DNA from 3 places in the Clostridium sp. LIBA-8553 genome. Region 1 is predicted to be linked to each of the others. Evidence: a T-box and tRNA genes for the amino acid it is inferred to sense, from the RefSeq annotation. Region 1 holds a T-box; the other regions hold tRNA genes.
The links. The T-box of region 1 lies ahead of alaS (alanine--tRNA ligase). A T-box ahead of a tRNA ligase gene usually reads a tRNA of that ligase, here a tRNA-Ala.
Positions count from the first base shown of each region.

Region 1 (7,254 bases):
TAATTTATTTCTAACCTTATCAGCTAAATCTCTTAATGAGTTTCCATCAACATCTTTAAGCTCTGCTGTAACTAATTCAACTCCGTTTATTTCAACTTTGTTATTTAATATGTCATCTTCAGCACCTTGAACTAATTTAGCTTTAAGTTCTGCTATCTCTTTATCTTTTTCTTTTAACTCATGAGATTGAGCTGCTATTCTCTTAGTAACATCTTTTTCATTACACTTAAGCATTGAAGCAGCTTCCTTAAGCATATTGTTCTTAAGTTCCATGAATTTTAAAGCACTTATTCCAGTAACAGCCTCTATTCTTCTTATACCAGCTGCAACTCCTGACTCTGAAACTATCTTAAATAATCCAATTTCTCCTGAGTTAGCTACGTGAGTTCCTCCACATAATTCTTTTGAGAAATCTCCAACAGCAACAACTCTTACCTTTTCAGCATACTTTTCGTCAAAAAGACAAGTTGCTCCACTATTTTTAGCTTCATCTAATGACATTTCTTTTGTATCAACTACAGCTACAGTCATTATTTTCTCATTTACTAATAATTCAACTTTTTCTAATTCTTCCTCAGTTAAAGCTGCAAAATGAGTAAAGTCAAATCTTAATCTTTCTTCATCAACATATGAACCTGATTGGTTTACGTGATCTCCTAGAACTTCTCTTAAAGCTTCATGTAACATATGAGTTGCAGTATGATTTTTACATACATTAGCTCTTCTTGAGGCATCTACTGATAATTTAACTTCTTGACCTTCTTTTAAGCTTCCTTCTACAACTTTAATGTAGTGAACAAATTTTCCACCAACATTCTTCTTACAGTCAGTAACTATTGCCATTCCAGTTTCTGAAGTTATGTTACCTTTATCTCCAACTTGACCTCCCATTTCAGCATAGAATGGAGTTTTCTCTGTTAATAAGAATCCTTCTTCTCCTTCTGAAAGTTCAGTTTTGAATTCTTCGTTGTTTCCTAAAACTATAACTTTTGAGTTAAGTTCTAAGTTAACATATCCATCAAACTCAGTAACTATTGAAGCATCAACCTTGTTTACTGGACTTTCTTCACTTCCCATGTAGCTGCTTTCGCCTCTAGCATTTCTAGCTCTTTCTCTTTGCTCTTTCATTTCTTTATTAAAGTTTTCTATATCTAACTCTAATCCTTTTTCTTCTAAGATCTCTTGAGTAAGCTCTAGAGGGAATCCATAAGTATCATATAATTTGAAAGCTTTAGCTCCAGATAAAACTTTCTCATTCTTTTCTTCCATTTCTGAAATATAGCTCATAAGTATATCCATACCTGAATCTATTGTTTCATTAAATCTTTCTTCTTCTAACTTGATTATCTTCTTAATGTAATCAGCTTTTTCTTTAAGCTCTGGGTAAGCTTCTCCATAGTTTTCAACTACTGCATCAACCATTTCATTTAAGAATATTCCCTTAACCCCTAAAAGTCTACCATGTCTAGCAGCTCTTCTAAGAAGTCTTCTTAAAACATATCCTCTTCCTTCGTTTGATGGTTGAACTCCATCACATATTAAGAAAGTAACACTCTTACCGTGGTCAGTTATTATTCTTAATGATACATCAGTGTTTTTATCTTCTCCATATTTAGCATTTGTTAATTCACATGCTTTGTTTAATATATTTTTAACTGTATCTATTTCAAAGATGTTATCAACACCTTGCATTATTGTAGCTATTCTCTCAAGACCCATTCCTGTATCTATGTTCTTTTGAGCTAACTCGTTATAGTTTCCTTCTTCATCTTTATCAAATTGAGTGAAAACTAAGTTCCAGAATTCAACTATTCTATCAGCATCTGATGCTTCTAAGAACTCTTCAACAGTCTCAACTTTTCCTTCTCCTCTATCGAAGTGGATTTCTGTACATGGACCACATGGACCTACTCCGATTTCCCAGAAGTTATCATCTTTTCCTAATCTGAATATTCTGCTTGGATCTACATCTGTTTTACTAGTCCAAATATCATATGCTTCATCATCATTTAAGTATATTGTTACATATAACTTATCTTTAGGAATTCCTAAAGTTTCTGTTATGAACTCCCAAGCCCAAGGAATTATTTCTCCTTTAAAGTAATCTCCAAATGAGAAGTTTCCTAACATTTCAAAGAATGTACCATGTCTTGAAGTCTTACCAACATTCTCTATATCACCAGTTCTTATACACTTTTGACAAGTTGTTATTCTTCTCTTTGGTGGTTCCTCTAATCCTGTGAAGTAAGGCTTTAAAGGTGCCATACCAGCGTTTATTAATAATAAACTCTTATCGTTTTTAGGTACTAGTGGAAATGATTGTAATCTTAAATGATCTTTGCTTTCAAAAAAGCTTAAGTACTTTTCTCTTAATTCATTTGCTCCCATGAATTTCATAATTCTTTACCTCCAAATTTTATGTATTTATCCTTTTGCTTCAATCTTTAATCTCTCTGTTCTTTAAAACAGAATAAAAATTTACTCAGCTATCAGATAAGTTTTTTTATTTTATCATTAGTTTTACACACAAAAAAAGAACATAAAAACAAACACCCCTAAAACTCAAGGGACGAAAGCCTATGCTCCGCGGTACCACCCTAATTATGTAAAACTACATCACTCTAAAAAATATAGCTCAAAGATAGCTTCAACACCTCTTTTAAGAAGTTCTCACCACCCACTTCCTCTCTGGATAAAAGATAAATGCCTACTCATTCTCGTCAACGCTTTTTATTTAGTTATTATAGGCAAATTATAAGAAAAATTTCTTCACATGTCAATATAATTGCCAATTATATGTATGTCTATTTCATTAAAATTCCTTTATATTATATGTTAAACTTAAATATTTCACACAAATACTAAACTTCTCTTTTGGCTATGTCTTCTTATAAGACCCTGTTTTAGTGAATGTTGATTTTTCGCTAGTCCTTCTGATTTAACTACTCATTAAGATGTTCTTACAGTTCTATCTAAAAATCAATATGAGTTTAAAATATTAGCCTTTTATAAAAACATATAATAATCCCAATCTTCATATATCACCTTAATTATAACTGCTATAGGAACTATAAATACCATGCCCATAAGCCCTCCTATTTGTTCTCCAATTAAAAGCAATATTATGATTAATATTGGATGCATATCTATACTCTCTGCTGTAATTTTAGGTGCTATTAAGTTTCCTTCTATTTGTTGAATTATTAAGAAAGTTAATATAACCCATAAAACTTTACTTGGCCCTTCCACTAGTGCCACAATAATCGCTGGAATTGCTCCTAAAATAGCTCCAAAGTAAGGTACTATGTTTAATAAGGCATTTAAGAATGCCAATAATAATGGAAACTTTAAACCTAATATGAGCATCCCTATAAAAGTCATAACTCCAACTAATAAACTTAAAAGCAATTGACCTAAAATATATTTACCTAAAACCCTATCTATATCCCTTCCAAGATTTTTTAATAAGGCTCTTTTGTTCATAGGGCAAAAATATAAAAATTTATTAGAAAGCAACTCTCCATAAGCTAAAAAATAGTAAGCTAAAACCGGTATTACAGCAAAAGCTAAAATATTTTCAGAGAATCCAATTAAATTATTTATAATATTATTAGCAAAGTTAGCTATAAATATATTCAATTTTTCTGTAGCTTGAACCTCAATAACATTAAAAACTCCTGAATCCATAAACTTCATTTTCATTGATAAGTCATTTATAAAAGTTTCAATACTATTTATAAGGCCATCAAAGCTTTCTCCCTCTTTAAACATACTTGGAATTAGAGCCATGAAAAAGAATAATATTAGAAGAATTATTCCTACTACCACAACCATAGCTAAAAAGTTCTTATTAAGTTTTGTTTTTTCATACAGAACTCTATTTAAAGGTTTTAGAATATATGCAAAAACTCCTGATGCTATTATTATGAGAACCGTATTTCTAAAAGCTTCAAATTTATAGAAAAGAAATATAAATAAAGCTACTATCAATATAATGATTATATTTCTAGTTAATTTTCTTTTATTTTTCAAAGCCTCAAACATTCTAACTCCTTCTTTCACTTAATATCAAAAATAATCTAAGACAAATAATAGAATAATCCTTTCTCTTTTATAAACTGATTAAATAATTATTTAGTCTTTATAACATTTGGCAGGAAGCATTCTCATATTTATATTCTTGTTACCCAAAAACAAAATATTCTCCTCTCCCAAAATAGTCTCTTTTAGTTGAACAACTCTTTTTCCATTCTTAAACTTATCAAAGATTCCCCCAACCACAATTAGTCCTCTTATATAAAAATCATAGTCTATTAAAATATCCTCTAATATACCAATCATATGTCCATCCTTATTTATTAGATCAAAATTTTTTATTTCGCTAAATTTTAATCCTTTATGTATATGTACTCCTTGAACCATAATAGTCTCACTTAAGGAAATTACATTAGTTAAATCTACATAATCTCTCTTTGAAAATAATTTTTTTGTTACTATGAATCCCATGATTTTTCCATTGAAATAATCCATAGCAAGATCACATACAACTCCAACCTTTTTTCCATTAGAATCAAAAACCTTAAGGCCAATTAAATCTCTTACTCTATACATCCTAAAAGTCATCCCTTCCTAATTCAAGCAAAGTCATTAGTAATATATTTAGTATTATCTATATCTTTCCAAAAAATACGTAGTTTTAATCTTATTTTAGAATTATTTCCATATTAAGCGTAGTTCATTAACTCTCGAACAATATTCTCTAAAAACTTATAAAAAGCTAAAATAAAAAAGCCCCCTTGCGGGAGCTTTTTATTAAAGTAGGCTTTCGATTATTCCTCCACCTACAACTAAATCATCTTTATAGAAAACTACAGATTGGCCTTTAGTTATGGCTCTTTGTTTATCTTCAAAAGAAACCTTAACTCTTCCATTTTCCATAGGACTTATAGTAGCCTTAGCTGGTTTAGCTGAATATCTAATTTTAGCTTCAACTTCCATTGGCCCTTCAAGTTCATCTACAGATATTAAGTTTACCTCTTTACAAACTAAATCAGTTTTAAAGATATCTTCTTCTGGTCCAACTACAACTGTGTTAGTTACAGGGTTTATATCTGTAACGAATACTGGTCTTCCAAGAGCTAATCCTAAGCCTTTTCTTTGACCTATTGTGTAATAAACTATTCCTTTATGTTTTCCTAAAACATTTCCTTGCTTATCAACAAAGTTTCCTTCTCTAACTTTGTTTGGAGCAGCTTCACATATGTATCTTCCATGATTATTATCTGGAATAAAGCATATTTCCTCACTGTCCTTCTTATTATGAACATCTAGACCAATTTCTTTAGCAATTTCTCTAATCTTATCCTTAGTGTATTCTCCACAAGGCATTAAAGTATGCTCTAACTGCTCTTGAGTTAAATTATATAAAGCATATGTTTGGTCTTTTCTGTCATCATTTGCTCTTATAAGTTGGAATCTTCCATCTCTCTCTTCAATTTTAGCATAGTGACCTGTAGCAACATAGTCAGCACCTATACCTTTAGCTTTTTGTAAAAGCTCATTAAATTTAAGATATTTATTACATGCAATACATGGATTTGGAGTTCTTCCTTGTATGTACTCATCAACAAAGTAATCTATTACGTTTCTTTTAAAACTATCTCTAAAGTTTAAAACGTAAAAAGGAATGCCTATTTTCTGAGCAACTCTTCTTGCATCATCAACGGCTGAAAGAGAACAACATCCACCTTCTCTCTCTTCATATTCCTTATCTTCTTGCCATATTTGCATTGTAACACCAATTACATCATATCCCTGTTCCTTTAAAAGGTAAGCAGCAACGGAGCTATCAACTCCGCCACTCATACCTATAACAACCTTTTTCTTTGTCACAAAATCACCACTTTAATTATTATTCTTAGCCGTGAACATGCTCATGTATGTCATGTGAATGTTCTTTCATATCCCAAGGTTCTAAACCTTGACTTTTTCTATAGTCGTTTATAGCTTTGTGTATAGCTTCTTCAGCTAATACTGAGCAATGCATTTTTACTGGTGGAAGACCATCTAAAGCTTCAGCAACAGCTTTATTTGATAATTCCCAAGCTTCTTCTACAGTTTTTCCTTTTATAAGCTCTGTAGCCATACTTGATGAAGCTATAGCAGATCCACATCCATAAGTTTCGAATTTAACATCTTCTATGATGTTGTTTTCTATTTTAAGATATATTCTCATTATATCTCCACATTTAGCATTACCAACTTCTCCGATTCCGTTAGCATCTTTTATTTCTCCTACATTTCTTGGGTTTCTGAAATGATCCATAACTTTTTCACTATATATCATGATTAATTCTCTCCTTCTACTTCTCTTAAATGGTTTTTCCATAATGGTGACATACTTCTTAATCTTGCAATTATTGGTGGTACTTTTTCTAATACGTAATCTACGTCTTCTTCAGTTGTACCTTCACCTAAGCTTAATCTTAATGATCCATGTGCTATTTCATGAGGAAGTCCTATTGCTAATAACACGTGTGATGGATCTAATGATCCTGATGTACAAGCACTTCCGCTTGAACCACAGATTCCTTCGAAGTCTAATGAAAGAAGTATTCCTTCACCTTCTATAAACTCAAAGCATACATTTACGTTACCTGGTAATCTCTTGCTACCATCTTTTGGTCCGTTTAATCTTGTAAATGGTACTTCTAATAATCCTTCTATTAATCTATCTCTTAACTTAGAAACTTTAGCTATATGCTCATCTAAATTTTGTCCAGCGATTTCCATAGCTTTTCCTAATCCAACTATTGCAGGGATGTTTTCAGTTCCAGCTCTTCTAGCTCTCTCTTGGCCACCACCATGGATTAAGTTATCTATTCTTATACCTTTTCTTATATATAAAGCTCCGATTCCTTTTGGTCCGTAAACTTTATGTCCAGCTAATGAAAGTAAGTCAATGTTCATGTCTTTAACATCTATCTTAACATTTCCTACAGCTTGAACTGCATCAGTATGGAATATTACTTTTCTTTCCCTACAGATTTTACCGATTTCCTTAACTGGCTCTATAGTTCCTATTTCGTTGTTTGCAAACATTACAGAAACTAAGATAGTTTTATCAGTAATAGCATTTTTTAATTCTTCTAAATCAACGAATCCTTCTTCATTTACATCTAAGTAAGTTACTTCGAATCCTTGTTTTTCTAACCATTGGCAAGTATGTAATACAGCGTGGTGCTCTATTTTTGT
Region 1 covers NZ_CM173489.1:2,504,887-2,512,140, forward strand. The annotation lists gene alaS (alanine--tRNA ligase) at 1-2,397, opposite strand, end outside; T-box leader at 2,563-2,733, opposite strand; gene AC2JAQ_RS11115 (AI-2E family transporter) at 3,007-4,044, opposite strand; gene AC2JAQ_RS11120 (PRC-barrel domain-containing protein) at 4,135-4,611, opposite strand; gene mnmA (tRNA 2-thiouridine(34) synthase MnmA) at 4,813-5,892, opposite strand; gene nifU (Fe-S cluster assembly scaffold protein NifU) at 5,918-6,346, opposite strand; gene nifS (cysteine desulfurase NifS) at 6,349-7,254, opposite strand, start outside.

Region 2 (7,254 bases), 1.0 Mb from region 1:
ACTAATGCTATTTATCATTTCTTTGGCTATTTTTAAGGATTTCATAAAACCTAATGAATGATTTGAGTTTATTCCAATTAAAGTATCACCATTAACAGTATTTTTTTGAATTATAAATTCTTCCTCATTTTTCAGTTTAACAACTATATTTGATGTTTTTTCTTTTATTTCATCATTTAATAATAAATAATAAGTTTTTAAAGCATTTTTTTGCTCATAATCCTTATCTTGATCTATAGTATAGTGCTCACCTGGTGTTGTGTTAATAACAAATCTACAAGTAAACTTATTTTTATTTGTAGTTACCTTAAATCCTTTTGCTATACTCTGGATATCTAAAACTATTTCCTCTAGTCTGAAGCTTACTCCATTATCATAAGCTATTTCCGCAAATCCTATTGCCAAATCATATGGACTTGTAACAGCTATATTTTCTGAGTACATAGCTTTTTTTATTTCACCCTTATAATTAGGCTCTATTTCTCTTGCTCTTTTCTCATCAACTAAGTAAATATTATTTATACCTCTAGCTTTAGCTCTTCTATAGTTTTCTTCAATTATTCTAACTGTTTCATCATTTTCAGCTATAGTTAAATGGCCTACTCTTTTAAATGGAACATTTAATTTTTTAGTTATTTCAGGTAACATCATGTTTCCCATATTCTCTAAATAACCCATTAAATTATCCTTACATTCAGAACCATCATATACAATTGCTGTATTAACAAAGGAAACATCATCTGCAATATCAAAATCTTTCTCTATAAGAGCTATGTTTAAGTTATATTTTGATAACTCATATGCAACAGAGCATCCTATGATTCCTCCACCTAATATCAACACATCATAATCCATATGTTTCACTCCTAGCTCTTAGATATATTCTAATAAAAATTATATCATAAATTCCCAAAACTATTATGAAGATTAGTAAAATTATAAACATATAAAAAGGAGCGTTTAAACGCTCCTTAGAAATTTAATATAAAATTCTAAAAGATATTTAATACACTCCAATTATTTTATTGCTCTTGAGATATTTTATTTAAAATATCTCCTAATTGATTTATAAATTCACCATATGAAGCCCAATCACCATTCTTTTGTGCCTCTATAGCCTTATTAAATAAATCAGCAGCCTCTTTTATTCCACCATTATTTACTGGTATTTCACTAGTGATATTTCCATTATCATCAGAATTTTTTTCCTCTTCTGATGAACTATAGTTAAATAATTTTAGTAATGCCTTTTCAATACTTTCCTCTATAACTATTTTATCTCCATTAGAAAGTATAACCCTCTTCATTTCAGGCATACCATTTCCTGAATCAGCTTTTAAATAAATTGTATTCAAATATAATAAAGAGTCATCTATAGGAACAATAATTATATCACCATATATAACCTCTGATCCCTTTCCAGTCCAAAGACTTATTTCTTTAGATATATTAGGATCTTGTTGTATTCTATTCTTAAATAAAATCGGACTATATATAGTTCTTTGAGGAGGGAACTTGTACATCACTAATTCACCATAGTTATCTCCATCCATTCTTGCCCCAAGAAGAGCTACCATACTTTGTTTACCTCTCATATTAAAATAATCTAAAAGCATCATTTCAACATTCTCTTCTCCAGGTAACTTTGTCATAAGGTAAAGACCTTCATTTTCAAATTCATTATTTTTAGGTTCTTTTACACTATCGAAAATTGACTTTTCATTTCCTTCACTTTCCTGATTTAAATTTTCTCCCCCATGTTTAACAATCTCTAAAGATCTATCCCATAAATCTTCTTCAGTAAATAATTTAATAGGATCATCTACATGATACTTTGTTAAAACCTTACTTTGTAGTTCAAATAAGTTTTGAGGATATCTGAAATGTTCTTTTAAGTCTTGAGGCATTTCAGAAATAGGTTTAAATAAACCTTTATATATTTTTGAGTAACACTCAATTATAGGATCATTTTCATCTGCTATATAGAAATTAACATCTCCATTAAAAGCATCTACAACAACTTTAACAGAGTTTCTTATATAGTTTATTCCTTCATAAGGCTCTGAAAAAGGATATTTATCTGTTGTTGTATATGCATCCATCATCCAAACTAATCTTCCCTCATGAACTACCACATATGGATCATTATCATAAGTTAAGAAAGGCGCTATAGCCTGAACTCTCTCAACTATATTACGATTAAGAATTATTCTACTTTCTGATGTTATAGAACTAGACATTAACATTTTAGGGCTCTTTTCGTAAATACTAAATAATAATCTATTAAACGGTGTCATTTTTATTCCACCAGTTCCATTATAATTAAATGTATTTTCAGTATCACCTGTTGGATAATCAAATTCACCACCTTCAGTATTTACAATAACATATTCATTATCCCCTTCACCAAAATATATTCTTGGATTCTCAAGATTAATATCTGTATTATTGATTGTCGGTATATCCTTCATAACAAAATCAGGTTGTCCAGCTTCTGTTACACTATTAACTCTACTCATTGCTACTCCATATCCATGAGTATATCTAAGATGTTTGTTTTGCCATGTAGTCATAGCATCTCTATTTATTTCCCTTGGTGCAACAAATACTTGAGTATATTTTCCATTTATATCATATCTATCTGTATCAGCATCATTAAATTGATAGTAATTTTTTATAAGTTGAACTTGTTGATAGAAACTTAATAAAGGACCTGTTGAATTAACCTTTAAGTTTTCAATTATATCCTTATTAGCCTCTAGCTTTTCACTAGTTATATTCTCATTAGGTTCCATTTCTTTTACTTCAATATTATCAACATTAAAAGCCTTTTTAGTGGCATCAATATTATAAGAAATATAAGGTTTTTCTAATTCCATTTCATTTGGCTTAACAACAAATTGTTGAGTAAGAATTGCTACTACAGGTTCTAAGACAATAAGTACCGCAATTGCTGCAATTGATATTAATATAGGTCTAAATTTTGTTTTTAATATTGAAACAAAAACTATTATCGAAGCTATTACACAAGCTACAGCTATAACCTTATAAAATAATAGTGTTATCTTAACATCTGTATAGCTTGCTCCATAGGTTACTCCCCTAGTGCTATAAACTAAATTATATGCTTTTAATAAATAACCACCAGCTATAAGCAATGATAATATTGCTGCTAAAACTGCTAGTTGTTTTCCTGCAAATTTTCTTATGCCATCAACCTTACTATTTATAGTTATAACATTATCTTGGTTTTGATAAAATTTATCTTTAATACTTAAGGCTAAATATATTATAACTGTTATAAGAGCTAATATAACTATTAATGATATAGTAGCATTAAAAATAGATTGCACTAATGGAAGTTTAAAAACATAAAAAGATATATCTTTATTAAATATAGGATCTACCTCTCCAAAAGAAACTGCATTAGTAAATTGAAGAATTTTATACCATTGGGTTACCGCAGTAGCTCCAGCCCCTAATACTGATATTCCTAAATTTAATAACACTAAATATTTTTTGATTGATTTAAACTTAAATTCCCCTACTAAATTCTTTATACTTTTTCTTAAAGTAAAAAGATATATAGCTATAACAGCAAAATATATTATAAATATAGGTATAAATAATTTGCATATAGCTACTAGTTTAGTAAAAAATACATTTAAATATCCTACTTCTTTAAACCATTGAACATTAATAATAAAATTAGTTGAAACTAATAAAATTACAACTAGAAGTAAGACACTTATAAGAACTATATTTAGTATCTTATTTTTCAAAATTTCCCCTCCTTAAATTTTTAATATTTCATATATATACTTAAAATAAAACTTTATTAAAATTCAGATATATGTTAATAAGCTCTGAATTTTAATAAAATCTATATATAAACTTATATTTACAAATTCTATAAAGAAATATCACTTTAAATTAATTCATATCATCTGCTTCTTTTAATATATCTAGTAATATGTTATTCCCAGACTTCATAGAATGATGTCCCTTAATTGCTTCTATAAAGTCTAAATCATAATCATTTTCTCTTAGGTAATTAAATGCTTTATCTCCGTGATTATAATAAATGTGTATAGCTTTTATATTTTGAAACTTGCTCATTTTATTATTAGATAAACTTTTCCCTAAAACTAAAAAAGATTTTGTTATTGTATTTATTGGATAATATAATTTTCCTATATCATGTAACAAACCTAATTTAGAAAGTTTTTTTAATTGTATTTCTGAATCTATTCCTTTGGCTTTAGCTAAGTTAATACAATCCTTAGAAACTTTTATACAATGTAGTTGTTCTGACTTTTTTAGCCTTCTAAATAAACTTAATTCATAATCATTTAAAAAAATTTCTACATAAGTATAATCTAACTCTTTAAAATTAGCAGAAATAGCCCAAAAGAATTGCTTTATCCTGTAAGTCATATTAGGTATTCACCCTCTATTCTTATTAAAAATATTAATATTGTAAATTATAACATATAAAGATAATTATTATATATTATCTTTCCGTTAATATATTTATCCACCAATTAAATGTTTATATGTATATAACTTCTCTATTTTCTGTGGATAACTTGTTAGTTTTTTTGAATTCTTGTGGAAAAATTTTAAGATTAATTTGAAACTTATAGATTTTTTAGAATTGTTTATGTATTTAAGACAATAAAAAAACTCTAAACATTTGTTTAGAGTTTTTGGTGGAGGTAAGGAGATTCGAACTCCTGACCCCCTGCGTGCAAGGCAGGTGCTCTCCCAACTGAGCTATACCCCCAAAAATGGTGGACCTTCAGGGACTCGAACCCCGGACCTACCGGTTATGAGCCGGTTGCTCTAACCAACTGAGCTAAAGATCCATATTACCTGGCAACCACCTACTCTCCCACACAGTCTCCCGTGCAGTACCATCGGCCTCAATAGGCTTAACCTTCGTGTTCGGAATGGAAAACGGGTGTTACCCTAAAGAGCATCATCACCAGATGACATGTATATGTTATCAAATCTAAAATAATTTGTCAACATATTTTTTGAAAGTTTTTGTTCTTTCAAAATTGCACATATTTAATTTACTATATTTGGTCAAGCCCTCGATCTATTAGTATCGGTCAGCTGAACATGTTACCATGCTTACACCCCCGACCTATCAACCTTGTGTTCTTCAAGGGATCTTACTAGCTTACGCTATGGGAAATCTCATCTTGAGGTTGGCTTCACGCTTAGATGCTTTCAGCGTTTATCCATTCCCGACTTAGCTACCCAGCTGTGCTCCTGGCGGAACAACTGGTACACCAGAGGTCAGTCCATCCCGGTCCTCTCGTACTAAGGACAGCTCCTCTCAAATTTCCTACGCCCGCGACGGATAGGGACCGAACTGTCTCACGACGTTCTGAACCCAGCTCGCGTGCCGCTTTAATGGGCGAACAGCCCAACCCTTGGGACCTACTTCAGCCCCAGGATGCGACGAGCCGACATCGAGGTGCCAAACCTCCCCGTCGATGTGGACTCTTGGGGGAGATCAGCCTGTTATCCCCGAGGTAGCTTTTATCCGTTGAGCGATGGCCCTCCCACGAGGTACCACCGGATCACTAAGCCCGACTTTCGTCCCTGCTCCACTTGTGGGTGTCGCAGTCAGGCTCCCTTCTGCCTTTGCACTCTACGAACGATTTCCGACCGTTCTGAGGGAACCTTTGGGCGCCTCCGTTACTTTTTAGGAGGCGACCGCCCCAGTCAAACTGCCCACCTAACAATGTCCTGTGACCAGATTCATGGCCGCCAGTTAGAATTTCAGTACTGTCAGGGTGGTATCCCAAGGATGGCTCCACTAAGGCTGACGCCCTAGTTTCCTAGCCTCCCACCTATCCTGTACAGACAATACCAAAACTCAATGCTAAGCTACAGTAAAGCTCTACGGGGTCTTTCCGTCCAATCGCGGGTAGCGAGCATCTTCACTCGCACTACAACTTCGCCGGATTTACAGTTGAGACAGTGCCCAAGTCATTACGCCATTCGTGCGGGTCAGAACTTACCTGACAAGGAATTTCGCTACCTTAGGACCGTTATAGTTACGGCCGCCGTTTACTGGGGCTTAAGTTCACACCTTCGCTTGCGCTAAGTGTTCCCCTTAACCTTCCAGCACCGGGCAGGCGTCAGCCCCTATACATCAGCTTACGCTTTAGCAGAGACCTGTGTTTTTGCTAAACAGTTGCTTGGGCCTATTCTCTGCGGCCTACTCTCGTAGGCACCCCTTCTCGCGAACTTACGGGGTCAATTTGCCGAGTTCCTTAACTGTAATTCTTCCGCCGGCCTTAGGATTCTCTCCTCACCTACCTGTGTCGGTTTGCGGTACGGGCACTACTTCTCTCTCTAGACGCTTTTCTTGGCAGCGTGGAATCATGTACTTCGGTTCCGTGGAACCTTCCCCATCACGCCTCAGCATTATGAAAGCGGATTTGCCTACTTTCACTGCCTAAACGCTTAGACTAGCATCCAATAGCTAGCACACACTATCCTCCTGCGTCACGCCATCGATAATAACGATGGTAGTGGTACTGGAATATCAACCAGTTGTCCATCACCTACGCCTTTCGGCCTCGGCTTAGGTCCCGACTAACCCTCAGCGGACGAACCTTCCTGAGGAAACCTTAGGTTTTCGGCCTGTGGTATTCTCACCCACATCTCGCTACTGATGCCAACATTCTCACTCGTAACCAGTCCACCGCTCCTTACGGTACGACTTCAGCCCGGTTACGACGCTCTCCTACCGCTTGAACTAAGTTCAAGCCCGTAGCTTCGGTGGTAAGTTTAGCCCCGTTACATTTTCGGCGCAAGATCTCTCGACTAGTGAGCTATTACGCACTCTTTTAATGAATGGCTGCTTCTAAGCCAACATCCTAGTTGTCTTAGAAATCTCACATCCTTTCCCACTTAACTTACACTTTGGGACCTTAGCTGACGATCTGGGCTGTTTCCCTTTTGACCACGGATCTTATCATTCGTAGTCTGACTGCCGAGCTCAAAGTATGTGGCATTCGGAGTTTGATAAGGTTCGGTAAGCGCTATGCCCCCTAGCCCATTCAGTGCTCTACCTCCACTACTCATACTCGACGCTAGCCCTAAAGCTATTTCGGAGAGAACCAGCTATCTCCGGGTTCGATTGGAATTTCTCCGCTATCCACAGCTCATCCCATGCTTTTTCAACAGCAACGTGGTTCGGTCCTCCACGAGGTTTTACCCTCGCTTCAA
Region 2 covers NZ_CM173489.1:3,511,052-3,518,305, reverse strand. The annotation lists gene AC2JAQ_RS16065 (NAD(P)/FAD-dependent oxidoreductase) at 1-855, opposite strand, end outside; gene AC2JAQ_RS16060 (UPF0182 family protein) at 1,023-3,782, opposite strand; gene AC2JAQ_RS16055 (HD domain-containing protein) at 3,934-4,437, opposite strand; tRNA gene AC2JAQ_RS16050 (tRNA-Ala) at 4,711-4,786, opposite strand; tRNA gene AC2JAQ_RS16045 (tRNA-Ile) at 4,792-4,868, opposite strand; rRNA gene rrf (5S ribosomal RNA) at 4,874-4,992, opposite strand; rRNA gene AC2JAQ_RS16035 (23S ribosomal RNA) at 5,088-7,254, opposite strand, start outside.
Region 2: it has a tRNA-Ala gene. The T-box ahead of alaS (alanine--tRNA ligase) is inferred to sense a tRNA for this amino acid. The anticodon was not compared.

Region 3 (7,254 bases), on a different contig from region 1:
GCCCAGACTCCTACGGGAGGCAGCAGTGGGGAATATTGCACAATGGGGGAAACCCTGATGCAGCAACGCCGCGTGAGTGATGAAGGTTTTCGGATCGTAAAGCTCTGTCTTTGGGGAAGATAATGACGGTACCCAAGGAGGAAGCCACGGCTAACTACGTGCCAGCAGCCGCGGTAATACGTAGGTGGCGAGCGTTATCCGGATTTACTGGGCGTAAAGGGAGCGTAGGCGGATGATTAAGTGGGATGTGAAATACCCGGGCTCAACTTGGGTGCTGCATTCCAAACTGGTTATCTAGAGTGCAGGAGAGGAGAGTGGAATTCCTAGTGTAGCGGTGAAATGCGTAGAGATTAGGAAGAACACCAGTGGCGAAGGCGACTCTCTGGACTGTAACTGACGCTGAGGCTCGAAAGCGTGGGGAGCAAACAGGATTAGATACCCTGGTAGTCCACGCCGTAAACGATGAATACTAGGTGTGGGGGTTTCAACACCTCCGTGCCGCCGCTAACGCATTAAGTATTCCGCCTGGGGAGTACGGTCGCAAGATTAAAACTCAAAGGAATTGACGGGGACCCGCACAAGTAGCGGAGCATGTGGTTTAATTCGAAGCAACGCGAAGAACCTTACCTACACTTGACATCCCTTGCATTACTCTTAATCGAGGAAATCCCTTCGGGGACAAGGTGACAGGTGGTGCATGGTTGTCGTCAGCTCGTGTCGTGAGATGTTGGGTTAAGTCCCGCAACGAGCGCAACCCTTGTCGTTAGTTACTACCATTAAGTTGAGGACTCTAGCGAGACTGCCTGGGTTAACCAGGAGGAAGGTGGGGATGACGTCAAATCATCATGCCCCTTATGTGTAGGGCTACACACGTGCTACAATGGCTGGTACAGAGAGATGCAATACCGTGAGGTGGAGCCAAACTTTAAAACCAGTCTCAGTTCGGATTGTAGGCTGAAACTCGCCTACATGAAGCTGGAGTTACTAGTAATCGCGAATCAGAATGTCGCGGTGAATACGTTCCCGGGTCTTGTACACACCGCCCGTCACACCATGAGAGTTGGCAATACCCGAAGTCCGTGAGCTAACCGCAAGGAGGCAGCGGCCGAAGGTAGGGTCAGCGATTGGGGTGAAGTCGTAACAAGGTAGCCGTAGGAGAACCTGCGGCTGGATCACCTCCTTTCTAAGGAATACATCTTAGGATAACTAAGATGATAATGAATTCTGGATAATATCTCTGTTTAATTTTGAGAGACTATCTCTCAAAATTGTTCTTTGAAAATTGCACATAATTTAATTTATAGAAACAACAAGCCAAATTGGCAAAACCAATTTCTATTCTTTGTAAAATGAGAACTATAACTAATATAGGTCAAGCTACAAAGGGCGCATGGTGAATGCCTTGGCATCAGGAGCCGATGAAGGACGTGATAAGCTGCGATAAGCTTCGGGTAGGCGCACATAGCCTGAGATCCGAAGATCTCCGAATGAGGAAACTCACATGGGAAACCCCATGTATCATTAAGTGAATACATAGCTTAATGAAGGTAACCCAGGGAACTGAAACATCTAAGTACCTGGAGGAAGAGAAAGAAAAATCGATTTTCTTAGTAGCGGCGAGCGAAAGGGAAAGAGCCCAAACCGGAAACTTGTTTCCGGGGTTGTGGACATAACATAAAAGTGGAGGCTATTGTAACTGAAGAGAGCTGGAAAGCTCCACCGTAGAAGGTAATAGTCCTGTAAGTGAAACGAGAAGACCACGAGTTATGATCCAGAGTACCACGAGACACGTGAAACCTTGTGGGAAGCAGGGAGGACCACCTCCCAAGGCTAAATACTACCTGATGACCGATAGTGAAGCAGTACCGTGAGGGAAAGGTGAAAAGAACCCCAGGAGGGGAGTGAAATAGAACCTGAAACCGTGTGCCTACAACCGCTCAGAGCCCCTTATGAGGGTGATGAGGTGCTTTTTGTAGAACGAGCCAACGAGTTACGGTATGTAGCAAGGTTAAGTACTTAAGGTACGGAGCCGAAGGGAAACCGAGTCTGAATAGGGCGACTAGTTGCATGCCGTAGACCCGAAACCGGGTGACCTATCCATGGCCAGGTTGAAGCGAGGGTAAAACCTCGTGGAGGACCGAACCACGTTGCTGTTGAAAAAGCATGGGATGAGCTGTGGATAGCGGAGAAATTCCAATCGAACCCGGAGATAGCTGGTTCTCTCCGAAATAGCTTTAGGGCTAGCGTCGAGTATGAGTAGTGGAGGTAGAGCACTGAATGGGCTAGGGGGCATAGCGCTTACCGAACCTTATCAAACTCCGAATGCCACATACTTTGAGCTCGGCAGTCAGACTACGAATGATAAGATCCGTGGTCAAAAGGGAAACAGCCCAGATCGTCAGCTAAGGTCCCAAAGTGTAAGTTAAGTGGGAAAGGATGTGAGATTTCTAAGACAACTAGGATGTTGGCTTAGAAGCAGCCATTCATTAAAAGAGTGCGTAATAGCTCACTAGTCGAGAGATCTTGCGCCGAAAATGTAACGGGGCTAAACTTACCACCGAAGCTACGGGCTTGAACTTAGTTCAAGCGGTAGGAGAGCGTCGTAACCGGGCTGAAGTCGTACCGTAAGGAGCGGTGGACTGGTTACGAGTGAGAATGTTGGCATCAGTAGCGAGATGTGGGTGAGAATCCCACAGGCCGAAAACCTAAGGTTTCCTCAGGAAGGTTCGTCCGCTGAGGGTTAGTCGGGACCTAAGCCGAGGCCGAAAGGCGTAGGTGATGGACAACTGGTTGATATTCCAGTACCACTACCATCGTTATTATCGATGGCGTGACGCAGGAGGATAGTGTGTGCTAGCTATTGGATGCTAGTCTAAGCGTTTAGGCAGTGAAAGTAGGCAAATCCGCTTTCATAATGCTGAGGCGTGATGGGGAAGGTTCCACGGAACCGAAGTACATGATTCCACGCTGCCAAGAAAAGCGTCTAGAGAGAGAAGTAGTGCCCGTACCGCAAACCGACACAGGTAGGTGAGGAGAGAATCCTAAGGCCGGCGGAAGAATTACAGTTAAGGAACTCGGCAAATTGACCCCGTAAGTTCGCGAGAAGGGGTGCCTACGAGAGTAGGCCGCAGAGAATAGGCCCAAGCAACTGTTTAGCAAAAACACAGGTCTCTGCTAAAGCGTAAGCTGATGTATAGGGGCTGACGCCTGCCCGGTGCTGGAAGGTTAAGGGGAACACTTAGCGCAAGCGAAGGTGTGAACTTAAGCCCCAGTAAACGGCGGCCGTAACTATAACGGTCCTAAGGTAGCGAAATTCCTTGTCAGGTAAGTTCTGACCCGCACGAATGGCGTAATGACTTGGGCACTGTCTCAACTGTAAATCCGGCGAAGTTGTAGTGCGAGTGAAGATGCTCGCTACCCGCGATTGGACGGAAAGACCCCGTAGAGCTTTACTGTAGCTTAGCATTGAGTTTTGGTATTGTCTGTACAGGATAGGTGGGAGGCTAGGAAACTAGGGCGTCAGCCTTAGTGGAGCCATCCTTGGGATACCACCCTGACAGTACTGAAATTCTAACTGGCGGCCATGAATCTGGTCACAGGACATTGTTAGGTGGGCAGTTTGACTGGGGCGGTCGCCTCCTAAAAAGTAACGGAGGCGCCCAAAGGTTCCCTCAGAACGGTCGGAAATCGTTCGTAGAGTGCAAAGGCAGAAGGGAGCCTGACTGCGACACCCACAAGTGGAGCAGGGACGAAAGTCGGGCTTAGTGATCCGGTGGTACCTCGTGGGAGGGCCATCGCTCAACGGATAAAAGCTACCTCGGGGATAACAGGCTGATCTCCCCCAAGAGTCCACATCGACGGGGAGGTTTGGCACCTCGATGTCGGCTCGTCGCATCCTGGGGCTGAAGTAGGTCCCAAGGGTTGGGCTGTTCGCCCATTAAAGCGGCACGCGAGCTGGGTTCAGAACGTCGTGAGACAGTTCGGTCCCTATCCGTCGCGGGCGTAGGAAATTTGAGAGGAGCTGTCCTTAGTACGAGAGGACCGGGATGGACTGACCTCTGGTGTACCAGTTGTTCCGCCAGGAGCACAGCTGGGTAGCTAAGTCGGGAATGGATAAACGCTGAAAGCATCTAAGCGTGAAGCCAACCTCAAGATGAGATTTCCCATAGCGTAAGCTAGTAAGATCCCTTGAAGAACACAAGGTTGATAGGTCGGGGGTGTAAGCATGGTAACATGTTCAGCTGACCGATACTAATAGATCGAGGGCTTGACCAAATATAGTAAATTAAATATGTGCAATTTTGAAAGAACAAAAACTTTCAAAAAATATGTTGACAAATTATTTTAGATTTGATAACATATACATGTCATCTGGTGATGATGCTCTTTAGGGTAACACCCGTTTTCCATTCCGAACACGAAGGTTAAGCCTATTGAGGCCGATGGTACTGCACGGGAGACTGTGTGGGAGAGTAGGTGGTTGCCAGGTAATATGGATCTTTAGCTCAGTTGGTTAGAGCAACCGGCTCATAACCGGTAGGTCCGGGGTTCGAGTCCCTGAAGGTCCACCATTTTTGGGGGTATAGCTCAGTTGGGAGAGCACCTGCCTTGCACGCAGGGGGTCAGGAGTTCGAATCTCCTTACCTCCACCATTAAAGCTATGAACAGAGTTCATAGCTTTTTTATTTTGCAAAATAATATAAGCTTTAATCAGTCTAATTTATTTAATATAGTAACAAAAGATAATCTCATTTTCATATTTAGGATATAGTATAACATAAAGTTCTTATTGTTTATTTATTAAAATATTAGGTGCTGTTGTATATTAATTTTAGAACCACCTTTTAAATAAAGGTGGTTCTAACTTTTATTAGGCAAAATATAGAACTATGTTTTTGGCTATTTCCTAAATAAAAACATATATTAACTGCGTTTAAAGTATTTTTACAAAAATTAACACATAAATATTTATATTTTATAGAAAATATTTATGTTTTTATTTATAATTATTTATGATAGTTAAATTTTAATTATTATTATAAGTTTTATATTGAGAAAAACTAATATATAATTAAGTTTAATATGAAGTAGAAATATAAAATAGAAATATAAAATAGAACATAATTTTATAGCTTAAATTCAAAATGTCTTTATAAAGTGTATAAAAAATTTTTGACTTTAATGATTTAAAGTTATATAGTTCTAAAATTTATGATTTTCTTTAAGTGATTAGATTTGTATTTATAGTTTATATTGTAGAGAATAAATTAGGAAATGTAGAAATTTAATTATAGTTATAAATGGAAGTATTTAAAGGAGAAATAAACTAGCTTTTTATATAGTTAAAAATCAATATTTTTTGATTTATTCACTTTTAGGAGGATTAAAAGATGGGAGAACCTAAATTAAAAAAGGAAATAGGATTATTTACAGCTACTGCACTTGTAGTTGGAAATATGATGGGGTCGGGAATATTTATGCTTCCAGCAAGTTTAGCAGGTGTTTCTGGTCCAGGTGCTACAATAATAGCATGGATATTAACAGGACTAGGAGCTTTAATATTAGCTTTAACATTTGCTAACTTAGGATCAAAAATTCCTAAGACTGGAGGAACATATGAGTATTCTAGATTAGCTTATGGGAACTTTATGGGATTTATGACAGCATGGCTTTATTGGAATGGGTCATGGATTGGAAATGCCACTATTTTTATAGTTGTTGCAACTTATTTAGGTGAAGTAGTAACATCTTTAACTAATTCCCCAATAGTAGGATTTTTATTTTGCTCAGCAATTTTATGGAGTTCTACTTATATAAATATAAGAGGAACAAAGTTAGCGGGGAGAGTTACTTCTGTAATAACTGTCTTTAAAGTTTTATTATTTGTATTCTTTATTATTGTTGGATTGATGTATTTTAATCCTGCAAACTTAACACCAATGTTCCCAGAGGGAAAAGGTATTTCTACTATTCCTATGGCAGCGTCCTTAACCTTATGGGCGTTTATGGGATTAGAGACTGCATCAGTTGCAGGTGGTGAAATAAAAAATCCTGAAAAAAACGTAAAAAGAAGTACTATTATGGGAATGCTGATCAGTACAGTGTTGTATATATTAATAAGTATTGTGGCTATGGGAGCTATGAGTCAAAATGAATTAGCCACAAGTACTGCACCTATATCAGATATAATAGTTAAAGTTTTAAATTTAAAGAGTTTAGATGTTTTAAATGTAGCTATAGCTATTAGTATTTTAGGAACTGGTATGGGATGGTTATTATCAACGGCTAGGGTTGCTTATGCTGCTGGAGAAGATGGAATTTTCCCTAGTGCATTTGCTAAATTACATCCTAAGTACGATACTCCATATATAGCTTTAATAATAGGAAGCATATTTATTAACATTATATTCTTAATGAATTTTACTAAAGGATTAGCAGGTGCATACAACTTTATAGTTGTATTAGCTACTTTAAGTTACTTACCAATATACGCTATTTCAACTATTGCTGAAATAATATTAATGGTTAAAGAAGATAAAAAACCTACTTTTAAAAAGCATTTAAGTTTAATTATAAGATGTTTAATAGGCTTTGCTTTTGCAACTTGGGCGATATATGCTTCAGGAGCTGAGATTGTAATGTATGGATTTATTCTAATACTTCTAGGAGTTCCTGTTTACGGATATATGAGCATAAAAAAGCACTTCCGATAAATTGAATTTTTATATTTAACAATTTTGTTATGTACTACTGACCAATTTATTATATAATAAATATAAGTTTTAAAGTTGGGGCTAAGTATGTATGTTGCAGAAATTTGAGTGGGGAGTGTATTGAGATGGCAAAATTAGAATCTTTAGAAGAAAAATTAGTTGAGTTAAAGCTTAAAAAAAGAAATTTCATTTTAGCCAATAAAGATACAGAAGATATTGATAATCTTATAAAGAATTTAGAAGAAGAAATTATGAAAATTAAATTAAATAAGTAATATTTAGGAGCTACAAAAGAGTAAAATCTCTTTTGTAGCTTTTTTTATAAAAATTACTTTAACGTTACGAATTTTTTAAATATTGTTTTGGTAAAAAAATACATTTAATATAGTAATAGGTTAAATTTCGAAAATAAGTATTTTAAAATAATTTAATTAAATTATTGCTTTCAAAGTTTTATAAATAAAATTATTTTTTAGGTTTATATATTACAAAGGGGAAGGGGATTTGTGATGACTATATTAGAGTTAGAAAATAAGGAATT
Region 3 covers NZ_JBXYBA010000002.1:18,749-26,002, reverse strand. The annotation lists rRNA gene AC2JAQ_RS16470 (16S ribosomal RNA) at 1-1,183, shown strand, start outside; rRNA gene AC2JAQ_RS16465 (23S ribosomal RNA) at 1,371-4,275, shown strand; rRNA gene rrf (5S ribosomal RNA) at 4,371-4,489, shown strand; tRNA gene AC2JAQ_RS16455 (tRNA-Ile) at 4,495-4,571, shown strand; tRNA gene AC2JAQ_RS16450 (tRNA-Ala) at 4,577-4,652, shown strand; gene AC2JAQ_RS16445 (APC family permease) at 5,391-6,713, shown strand; gene AC2JAQ_RS16440 (hypothetical protein) at 6,839-6,988, shown strand.
Region 3: it has a tRNA-Ala gene. The T-box ahead of alaS (alanine--tRNA ligase) is inferred to sense a tRNA for this amino acid. The anticodon was not compared.